DNA from 3 places in the Leisingera sp. JC11 genome. Region 2 is predicted to be linked to each of the others. Evidence: riboswitches for the same ligand, from Rfam matches in the RefSeq annotation. Region 2 holds a riboswitch; each other region holds the start of a gene.

Region 1 (3,680 bases), on a different contig from region 2:
CAAGCACCGACTGAAAATCCGACTTGTTCTTGAACGCGGTCAGCTCCTGCCGGAGCGGGCGCAATTCATTGCGCATCATGGCGGCAAGCTCAGCGCGGGCTTGGTCGGACAGGCCTGCAGCCGTGGCAGCCGACGGGATTGCAGCGGTGCTGGCCGCTGCAGGCGCCGCTGCGCTCGGGCTTTGCCCCATGATCTGTGCGACCTCTGCGGCGTCCATGATTGCCTCGGCGACATGGCCGGCGCCAAGGTCGCCGCGAAAGATATGCGTCACTGGCTCTGACGGGGTGAACAGAAAGAAACCGTCGGTGTCTGTCCTGGTTTCGCCCAGTTTGCCGCCAGCTTGGTCAAAAACCTCTATCAGCAAGTCCGGCGCCATTTCACCATTGGAAAAGCCAACCTCGCCCTCAATGTCCGATCCCGAGGGAAACACAGCGGAAATCACGTTGTGCGCCAATGCCGGCAGCGGCGCCAGCAGGGCGAGGATCAAAACGCAGGAGCGGATCATGCCAAGCTTCCTTTCGTGTCACCAAACAGCTCGGGCTTGACCCGCCGGGCCAGGAAAATGGCGGCGCCGGTCAGCAGCGCTTCGATGACCATCACCGGGATGTGGGAAAAAAACACAAGCTTGGCTGCCAGGATAAATTCATCGCCTGACAGCATCAGAGAAACTGCGACAGCGAGGGTCGTGGCAGCAATCGCTGCGCCGCCGCCGATGCCGCCCCAGATCGCTCCCTGCAGGGGAGAGCCGCGCGCCACCAGCGGCCGGAACATCAGCCCAACGAGAACTGCAGGCAATGCGATATTGACGGCGTTAACACCCAGGACAGTCAGTCCGCCAAAGCCAAAGAACACCGCTTGCAGCAGCAGGCCGACAAACAGGGCCGGAAACGCGGCCCAGCCCAGGACAAGCCCCGCCAGCCCGTTCAGGATCAGGTGAACCGAACTGGGGCCGATCGGGACATGGATCAGCGAGGCCACAAAGAAACTGGCCGACAGAACCCCCGCCGCCGGAATTCGCTCCAGCGGCAGGCTGCGCAGACCCATCGCAATACCGCCGACGGCGGCAACCGCGCCGCCGATCACAACCGGGTTCGACAGTGCGCCGTCTACGATATGCATCGGTCTACTTTCACTTGAGCTCTTCAGCACGGATCCACAGCACAGCATCCTGGCTGAGTTCCTTGCCGTCGTGCTCGGTCGCCGGACCGGAACCCAAGGCCGCAAAGCCCCAGTAGCCTGCCTTCGGAATGCCGAAGGAGAACACGCCGTTCTGGTCGGCGATGGCAACAATCGCGCCGCCCGGCATTTCACCCACGGAGGGGCTGGTGGTGGAGAATTTCTCCAGGTCCGGTTCAGCCGCCATGAATTCGACTTCGATTTCGGCACCGGGAACCGGCTTGCCGTCTGCCAGAACCTGACCGGAGAAGGTGGAGCCGACGATCACGTTGTAGGGCTTGTTCAGCGGCAGGATCTCGGTGGCCAGGCCCACCGGCTGGTCCCAGTCGGTGGGCAGAGTATTCCGGTTCAGCACCACCTTGGAGATCTGCTGGATGTAAATGTCTTCGCTTTCCTCGTAATAGGGCGAGGGCACGGTCACCACGACATAGTCGCCGGAGCGTTTCACCGGCACGGACGCCTTGTAGGCCGAAGCTTCGTTCTCAGCACCCTTGAAGGTGGCGGGCTCCAGGCGGTCCGACAGGTCGGTCTTTTCGCCCTTGTGGATCATGAAGAATTCTTCCGGCGTGCCCATGTCCATGGCGTGGCCATTGGACATCGGATGCCAGAAGACCAGGCCCATCGGCACGTCGCCCGGCTTCTCGATCAGCGCGCTTTCGGTGTAGTTCAGCTGGAAATGCGCCGACGCGGCGGCCGGCAGGGAAACGGCCAGGGCTGCGGCCAGATAGTTCAGTTTCATTTCGTCCTCATTCGACGACGCAGGCACACCTGCAATCAGGAATGAACAACGGGGAGTAGCGGCACGGAAACGCCTGAACGGCACACGCGCCAGACGCGCACCCCGGCGTCCGGTGGAAAAGGGCAGAACCCCCGCAAGCGGAGCCTCAGTCCTCGCGTCCGGCAGGTCTCCTGACTCGCGGGTCCTGGTTCGGCTGGCCTTCCCGGGGATGTTCCCAGTGGCGTTTTCAGCGTCACTCACCGCTCACAGTTGCGGGGGCAGTCACGGATTTGGTCCCTTTTGGGTACGCCGCACCGTGTTCCCTATTTCTTCCGCTGCGCATTGAAACACTCGCGGAACCGGTCACCTTGGCTGAATGACAAAACGGAATTTCCGAGTCAAGAGAATCGTCTTCAGGACATCAGCGGGTTTGGCGTGGAAGATTTTGGCTGCGGCTGCGCTGCGCTGATCAACAGACGGGCATGTTTCGATCAAAGGATCAAGCAATGGCCGCTGCCTTTCGCAACTTGTTGAGTGCTTTATCAATCGTCATCACACAAAACATGGCAAAGCGGCTTTGGCGTTATGGATGCCAGCCCGGGACCATTTGTACTCAGGTGGCGAATTCTCCCGCTTGACAGAATGAGTTCAGTTTGCCTAAGTCCCGGCCATTCTGGTCCGGCTGGGAGACCACCCGGTTAAAAGGGAACACGGTGAGGTGTAGCCAACAGGCGCCGAATCCGTGACTGCCCCCGCAACTGTGAGCGGAGAGCAATGCTGCGATATGCCACTGCCCCGAGGGGCGGGAAGGCGCGGCAAAGCCTCGACCCGCGAGTCAGGAGACCTGCCAGGATGATCACCCTGTCCGGGTGCGGGGCGCGCCAAGGACAACGGACTTCCGTAGTGGTGGCAGTTTTCACCGTCTGCGGGGGCAATGCCTTCCAAAGACCCAAATTTTGAACGTGCTGCCCGGCATGGGCAGCCGCTTGGCCTGTGCTTGCTGCGCGGGCCGGGAGGAATGGAATATGCGCAAGGCAAGCCTGTCCCTGGCCGCGGCCCTGGCCGCCGCACCTGTAATCGCAACCGCCCAGGATGACGAGGTCACCGATCTGGGAGAGATCATCGTCTCCGGCGGCTTTACGCCGGTCGAGGCCCAGAAGTACGGCCGCTCAGCCACTGTCGTAACCAGCGAAGAAATCGAGAAACGCGGCATCACAACCGTTCAGGACGCGCTGCGTTCAGTGCCCGGCCTGATGGTGAGCGGCTCCGGCGACAGCTTTACCCAGGTCCGCATCCGCGGCGCAGAAGCCAATCACACGCTGATCCTGATCGACGGCGTCGAAGCCTCGGGCGGTGACAGCGAGTACATTCTGTCCGGCCTGGACACTGCCAATATCGAGCGGATCGAAGTCCTGCGCGGCCCGCAATCGGTGTTCTACGGCTCCAACGCTTCGGCCGGTGTGATCAACATCATCACCAAGTCCGGCGGCATCGGCACGGAATACGGCGGCAGCGTGGAAGCGGGGTCCGACGGCTACCGGGCCTCGGCCCGGGTTTCGTCGCGGACCGAACGCGGCGGTATCGCCTTCAGCTTCGCCCATGACAATGACGACGGCTATGACACCTCGGGCGATGGCGGTGAAGAAGACGGCATCCGCCGCAATACACTGCAACTGAAAGGCGACTATCTGGTTACCGACCGGCTGAAGCTTGGCTTCAACTTCCGCACCTCGGATGAACGCTATGACAGCGACCGCACCTCCTTCACCGCAACGGATGCGGCCAG
Region 2 (3,680 bases):
GGCGAGGCCGTAGGACCAGTAGCTTTCACCGCCGATCAGGCGGACGAGGACGCCCTTGGCGCCCTCCAGCGTCTGTTCCGCGTAGACGTCGACCGAGAGCGGGTGCTTGAGCGCCACCAGATTGGCGAGACGCAAGCTGGGCAGCTTGCCGTCGGCGCGGTGCCAGCCCGCCGCGAAGGCGCCGAGATCGCTGTCGGAAAACGACAGCACCACAAGGTCCGCGGGCGTCTGCCCGAGGTCCTGCGGGGTGTCGGTCTCGTCAAGGCCGTGGCTTTCGCGGAAGATGACGTGCATCAGTTTCTGCCCTTCCCGGCCAGCAAAATGGAGTCCCGGGGCGGAAGCCCCGGATCGCGCCCGACCCGCCCCCATGGGCGGGCGCGATTGCGCCCATCCCGGGACGGGCGCGATCCTTTCCGCTCATGAAGTTTAGGGGTCGGAAGCATAGCTTACGCCCCCAGCTCGGCGCGGATGGCCTGTTCGTCGATGTCGTCATGTTCGGCGATGACCACCAGGGCGGTCTTGCGCGGCTGCGCGCCCCAAGGCTGATCATACTGGGCGCGCAGGCGCTCGCCCACGGCCTGCAGCAGCATCCGCATCGGTTTCCCCTCCACCGCGACATAGCCTTTGACGCGCAGGATGTTGCGCTCGCGGGCGAGTTTCACGATGGCATTCTGCAGCGCTTCCGGGTCGGAGACTTCGCCCATTTCGACAACGATGCTTTCAAAATCGTCATGCTCGTGGTCGTGGTGGCCGTCGTGGTGGCTGGGGCGGGCCTCCAGATCGTCTTCGGCCGCCGCGTTCAGGCCCAGGATGATGCGCGGGTCGATGACACCTTCGCTCATCGGCAGGATCGGCAGCTTGCGCGGCGCTTCGGCCTCGATCACCGCACGGGCCTTCTCGACGCCTGCGTCGCCGGCCAGGTCGGCCTTGGACAGCAGCACGATGTCGGCGCAGGAAATCTGGTCCTCAAACACTTCAGACAGCGGGGTTTCGTGGTCGATACTGTCATCGGCCTCGCGCTGGGCCTGCACGGCGTCCAGGTCGGGGGCGAACTGGCCCTTGGCGACCGCCTCGGCATCGGCCAGCGCAATCACGCCGTCAACGGTGATGCGGGAGCGGATCGCCGGCCAGTCAAACGCTTTCAGCAGCGGCTTGGGTAGTGCCAGGCCGGAGGTTTCGATCACGATGTGGTCGGGTTTTTCCGGCAGGTCCATCAGCTGCTCGATGGTGGGGATGAAGTCATCGGCCACGGTGCAGCAGATGCAGCCGTTGGCCAGCTCCATGATGTTTTCCGCCGGGCAGTTCTCGTCGGCGCAGGATTTCAGGATGTCGCCGTCCACACCGGCGGTGCCGAATTCATTGACCACAACCGCCAGGCGCTTGCCCTGCGGGTTCTGCATCAGGTGGCGGATCAGGGTGGTCTTGCCCGCACCGAGGAAGCCGGTGATGACGGTGACGGGGATCTTGTTGAGGTCGCTCATGTTTACTCCTCGGAGAAGAACTTGGCCGGCGGGATGCGGGCAACGGATTGCTTGCGGAAGGTCTGCGGGCGCTCGCGCCAGGGCACGACGCCGTCCGCAGTGGCGGCATAGGCGGCAGCGCCTTCCAGGATATCGGGGACATGCTGATCCGGGTCGAGGTCGCCGTAGACATAGGTCCAGCGCTCTGCGCCGCCGACCAGCGCAACGGCGCAGCCGCGCTTGCAGGAGGACAGGCATTCGACACCGCGCAGGCGGACGCCTTCGGGCATCCCGGCTTCTTCCAGGGCTGCGTGCAGGATGGCGCCGGGGCGGGCGGCCTCGGGATCGGCGCCCTCGCGGCGGCAGGTGAGGCAAACGGTCAGCGTGACCGGTCCCTGGGTGCTGGCAGTCTTGCCTGCCATTTCGTCAGCCATCAGCGCGTCTCCTGTCGCGGCAGGGCTTGCGGGATGGCCAGAAAGGAACTGTGTCGTGCCAGTCCCTCACCCGGTCGCAGAACACCCCGTCTGCCCGTTGATCTCTCTCTCTCGCTGGCAGGTCTCCCGGCTTGCGGATGCCAAGGCGCGGGGCCTTGCCGGCCATCCTGCCTTCCCGGGGCTTTCCCAGTGGCATGGCGGCCTCATCCGGTCACGGTCGCGGGGGCGGCTGTGCTTGAGCCTCAGCGAGGCCTTCACATTCCCTCTTCGCCTGTTTTCACAGGAACCAGCTGAACCCCCTTGCGCTATGGCGGGCTTCTTTGTCAAGACATGGGGTCAAACAGCTGGAGAGCCCCCATGAGCGAAAAGTCTGAAACCGGCATCTCAGAGGAAGAAGCCGCCCGTCACGCCTCCAAGATGGCCAAGAAGAAGGCCGCGCGCGACCGGATGATGAAGACCAAGGAAGGCGAGAAGGGCCTGATCATCGTCCACACCGGGCCGGGCAAGGGCAAATCCTCCTCGGGGTTCGGCATGATCATGCGCTGCATCGCCCACAAGATGCCCTGTGCCGTGGTGCAGTTCATCAAAGGAGCCTGGCAGACCGGCGAGCGGACGCTGATCGAGGAAAACTTCAGCGATCTGTGCCAGTTCTACGCGATGGGCGAGGGCTTCACCTGGGAAACCCAGGACAAGGCGCGCGACATTGCCGCCGCGCAGAAGGGCTGGGAAAAGGCCAAGGAGATGATCCTCGACGAGCGCAACACCATGGTTCTGCTCGATGAAATCAACATCGCGCTGCGCTATGAGTATCTTGACCTGGAGGAGGTGCTGGAGTTCCTGGTGGAGCAGAAGCCGCCGATGACCCATGTGGTGCTGACCGGGCGCAACGCCAAGGAAGAGCTGATCGAGATCGCTGATCTGGTGACCGAGATGGGGCAGATCAAACACCCGTTCCGCGCCGGCGTGAAGGCACAGAAGGGCGTGGAGTTTTAAGATCTTTCGCCCGGCCGGCAGGCCGGGCAGCGCCTCCGCTCGGGTTCGCACGCCTCTTCGCGTTATGCCGCGAGCTGTGACGCTTTTCCTTGAATATAGGCATCCACAGCCGCGCGCTGGGCTTCATCCAGCCGCAGCCCCAGCTTGGTGCGCCGCCACAGGTAGTCGTCTCCGGTCCGTACCCATTCGCGGGCAATCGCCCAATCCAGCTCCCGCGCGGTGATTGTCGCGCTGAAGTCCTGCCCCATATCAGCCGCGGATTTGGCCTCGCCCAGCACCTCCCAGGCCTCGGTGCCATAGGCGCGGATCAGGCGGCGGGTTCCGTAGGGGGTCAGGAACGGATAGTCCGCTGCGAGTTTGCTTTGCAGCTTTTCCACATCCGCCACCGCAAAATCGCCGCCGGGCAGGGCAATGCCTGCGGTCCAGTCCGCGGGCAGCTGCGGGAACACCTCGCCGATCTTTGCCAGCGCCGCCTCTGCCAGCTTGCGGTAGGTGGTGATCTTGCCGCCAAAGACGTTGAGCAGCGGCGCCTGGGCCTGATCCAGCGTCAGCACATATTCACGTGTGGCCGCAGTAGCAGAGCTGGCGCCGTCATCATAAAGAGGGCGCACGCCGGAGTAGGTCCAGACGATATCCTCGCGCTTGAGCGGCTGATTGAAGTATCCGGAGGCGAAATTTATCAGGTACTCCTGTTCGCTTTCGGTGCATTCCGGCGCGGTGTCCGGGTCAGCGTGGTCCGCATCCGTCGTGCCGATCAGGGTGAAGTCCTCCTCATAGGGAATGGCAAAGATGA
Region 3 (3,680 bases), 150 kb from region 2:
AGGACGGCGCCCCGATCAGGGCGGTGACCACCCCGATGGGCAGCACCTGGCCGGGGATGATGATGCGGGAGACGATGTCGGCAGCGATCAGGAACACGGCGCCGGTCAGCGCCGCGGCCGGCATCAGCCTGCGGTGTCCTGGGCCGACCAGGAACCGCGCCGCATGCGGGATCACCAGGCCGACAAAGCCGATCGAGCCGACGATCGACACCATCACCGCGGTGGTGAGCGCAGTGGCAAAGATCAGCACCACCTGAACCCGGCGGACCGGGATGCCGAGCGAGGCCGCGGAGTCGCTGCCAAAGGTGAAGGCGTCCAGGGCGCGCGCGTGAAACCGGCAGATCATCCAGCCCGCCAAGGCCAGCGGCACCGCCAGCCACACGTCCGGCCAGCGCACGCCGCTGAGGTTGCCCATCAGCCAGAACATGATGCCGCGGGCCTGATCCGCGTTGGCGGATTTGGCGATAATGAAAGCGGTCAGCGCATTGAACAGCTGCGAGCCGGCAATGCCCGCCAGCACGATCTGCGCCGCTGCGGCGCGGTTGCCCCCTGCCCCGGCGGCCCGCGCCAGAATGGCGACAAAGCCGAACGCCAGCAGCGCCCCGTTGAAGGCGCCGAAGGACAGCGACAGGGCGCCGCCGCCGAGGCCGGCAATGGTGACCGCCACCGCCCCGGTCGAGGCGCCGGCGGAAATGCCAAGGATATAGGGGTCTGCCAGCGCATTGCGCAGCAAGGCCTGCAGCACCACCCCGGCGACCGCCAGCGCCGCCCCGCAGGCCGCAGCCACCAGCGCCCGCGGCAGCCGGTAGCTCCAGATGATGCCCTGGTCCACCGGATCCACCGGCAGGCCTGCCCCGGCCAGCTTGTTGGCCAGAACCGACAGGACAAGGTCAGGCGCAAGCGCGGTCTCCCCGATCATTGCGCCTGCCAGAACCGCCGCGGCCAGCACCGGCAGGGCCAGGCAAGCGCCCCGGAAGCCCTGCCATGCGACTGCGGCGGCTGCGCTCATTCGCCGTTGCCGATCGCGCTGAGTTCAGCGGCCAGATCCTCCAGCGCCGGGATGGCGCGGATGGTGGCGTCCATCGCCTGTGCATCCATCACCACGATACGGTCGTTCTTCACCGCGTCCATCTGGCTGGCGACCGGATCGGTGCGCAGGAACTCCAGTTTCTTCTCGTAGTCGTCAGCGGCAAAGCGGCGGCGGTCCATGCGGGCAATCACGATCACCGTCGGGTTGGCCTTGGCGATGGTTTCCCAGCCAACGGTCGGCCATTCCTCGTCGGTTTCGATGACGTTCTTCAGGCCCAGCTGCTGCATCATGTAGCCCGGGGCGCCTTTCTGCCCGGCCACGAACGGATCGCTTTCCATTTCGGGCGAAGAGAACCAGAACACGGCGGAAGCATCCTCCAGCGCAACTTCCTGTGCCTTGGCAACAGCTGCAGCCTCGCGCGCCTTGTAGTCGGCAACCAGCTCAGCGCCCTTCTCAGCCTCGCCGAAGATCGCGGCCAGTTCCTCGATGCCCTGATAAAGGCTGTCGGTGGTGAACATCCGGGTGCGGGTGCCGTCGCCGCCGGTGGTGTTGTCCTTGCCGACGCAATCAGCGGGCATCACATAGGTCGGGATGCCGAGGTCGTGGAACTGCTCCCGCTTGGCGACCACGCCTTCGGGGCCGACATGCCATTCATACTGGGCTGCCACCAGGCCGGGGCGCTTGGCCACCACGCTTTCAAAGCTGGGGTCGTTGTCGGCCAGGCGTTCGACCTTGTCGTTCAGCTCGGCATATTCGGGCAGCACGTCGTTGAACCAGACCGAGGTGCCCAGCACCTTGTCGCCCAGGCCCAGCGCATACAGCACTTCAGTGGCGGCCTGGCCAACGGTCACGGAAGACGCAACCGGCGCCTCGAAGGTGACGGTCTCACCGCAGTTTTGAATGGTCAGCGGAAAACTCTCGCTGGCGGCAGCAGCCTGAGCGGCCGCAAGGAAGGAAAGGCCCATCAGGCCGGAACGCAGGAACATGATCTTCGATCTCCATATGTCAATGACCGGAGAACGGGTGAAAGGGCATTGACCGGCAAGGCTGGGTATCTGGCCCCATTTTGCGGCGCCGGACAGCGGCGGCGCATCTTGCCGGCAACCTCCCCGGACAACCCCGTCCGGTGTGCTTCAGTTTTTCACCGGCAGGTCTCCTGACTGGCGGGTCATTGCCTGCGCCGTCTTCCCGGACCGCGTGGATCCAGTGACATCATGGCACAGCACTCGCCGCCTACAGTTGCGGGGGCAGTTCCGTTTGGCGCCGGCTGGCACCGCGGATTCCCTCTTAGCCCTTGCGGGACCGGTAAAGCGCGCGTAGCGCATCACTTCCGTTGCGGCAAGAAAAACTTCAGCGGATTCCGGAAAACTTCAATCCTGGCTGTGCGGCCCCCGCCTGCTGCGGGGGCCTTCAGAAGCCAAGAGAGAACTGCGCCAGTTTACTGCGGCGGAAGGCACCGCCGCCTCCCGCGCCCCCGCTGCGGACCCGGTCAGCAGCCCGGCTCCTGGGCACCGCCGTTCAGCTCCTGCGTTGCGGCCGCGATGGGGCCGGCGGCAACGGCGGCCTCTTCAGGCTGCCCGGCGGAAACCGCGGTTAGCGGCTGCGCCAGGCCTGGGTGCGGCGCAGGATGCCGCGGGAGGCCAGCAGGTGGATGATCCGCGCCAGCGCGTTAGTGTAGAAGATCATCATCCCCATCGCCGCTGCCGGGGCGATATCGCCTGCGTCATCCATGTTCAGCACCGCAATCGACGCCAGCGTGGTCTTGGGCGAATAGAGGAACACCACCGCCGACACCGTCGTCATTGCGTTGACAAACAGGTAGATCGAGATGTCCAGCACCGCGGGCAGGCAGACCGGCACCGTGACGCGGGCAAACAGCTTCATCGTGGGTTGCTTGAGCGAGGCGGCAACGGATTCAAACTCCCGGTCCATCTGCTTCAATGCAGTCACAGCCGTCAGATGCGACACCGTGTAGAAGTGGGTGACGGTGCAGACCACCAGGATCGCCATGGTGCCGTAGATCGCATTGAGCGGATTGGCGGGGTTGTTGAAAAAGAAGATATACGCCAGCCCCAGCACCATGCCGGGGATTGCCATCGGCAGCATCGCAAACATCTGGAAGATGGCGCGCCCGGTGCGGAAGCCCTTGGACTTCTCCACCAGATAGGCGCCGAAAAACACAACCGCGGTGCCAGCCACAGCCGTCATCAGCGCCAGCTTGATCGAGTTCACATAGGATCCCCAGCCACCGCCATCCATCCTGTCGAACTGGTAGTTGTTGAGGCTGAGGCTCAGGTCGTAAGGCCAGAACTTGATCAGCGCCGCAAACTGGCAGACTACCAGCAGCCCGGCGATGAAGATGCCGATCAGGGTGCAATAGGCAAAGAAGATACGGTCCATCTTCTTGTTCGGCTGCGGCTCATAAGGCACCGAGCGTGCCGACAGCAGCGCCACCTGCTTGGACTGCACCATTCTGTCGATGGCAAAGGCGAGGATTGCCGGGATCACCAGCACCACCGAGACCACCGCGCCCATTTCAAAGTTCTGCTGGCCGATCACCTGCTTGTAGATGTCCACCGCCAGCACGTTGAACTGGCCGCCGATCACCTTGGGCAGGCCAAAATCGGTGATCACCAGGTTGAAGACCACG

The links. A riboswitch is a leader RNA that binds a small molecule or an ion and turns the genes downstream of it on or off. The one in region 2 is predicted to bind cobalamin.
Region 1: another riboswitch for cobalamin. It lies ahead of AB1A62_RS06810 (DUF4198 domain-containing protein); the one in region 2 lies ahead of AB1A62_RS01645 (DUF1636 domain-containing protein).
Region 3: another riboswitch for cobalamin. It lies ahead of AB1A62_RS00895 (ABC transporter substrate-binding protein); the one in region 2 lies ahead of AB1A62_RS01645 (DUF1636 domain-containing protein).

The regions. Positions count from the first base shown of each region.
Region 1 is NZ_JBFCVS010000004.1:269,428-273,107, forward strand. It holds gene AB1A62_RS06800 (cobalt ABC transporter permease) at 1-505, opposite strand, end outside; gene cbiM (cobalt transporter CbiM) at 502-1,119, opposite strand; gene AB1A62_RS06810 (DUF4198 domain-containing protein) at 1,130-1,915, opposite strand; cobalamin riboswitch at 2,058-2,273, opposite strand; cobalamin riboswitch at 2,552-2,761, shown strand; gene AB1A62_RS06815 (TonB-dependent receptor plug domain-containing protein) at 2,920-3,680, shown strand, end outside.
Region 2 is NZ_JBFCVS010000001.1:332,837-336,516, reverse strand. It holds gene cobN (cobaltochelatase subunit CobN) at 1-294, opposite strand, end outside; gene cobW (cobalamin biosynthesis protein CobW) at 447-1,481, opposite strand; gene AB1A62_RS01645 (DUF1636 domain-containing protein) at 1,484-1,894, opposite strand; cobalamin riboswitch at 1,993-2,200, opposite strand; gene cobO (cob(I)yrinic acid a,c-diamide adenosyltransferase) at 2,252-2,887, shown strand; gene glpD (glycerol-3-phosphate dehydrogenase) at 2,950-3,680, opposite strand, start outside.
Region 3 is NZ_JBFCVS010000001.1:180,596-184,275, forward strand. It holds gene AB1A62_RS00890 (iron ABC transporter permease) at 1-1,009, opposite strand, end outside; gene AB1A62_RS00895 (ABC transporter substrate-binding protein) at 1,006-2,016, opposite strand; cobalamin riboswitch at 2,159-2,352, opposite strand; gene AB1A62_RS00900 (putative 2-aminoethylphosphonate ABC transporter permease subunit) at 2,624-3,680, opposite strand, start outside.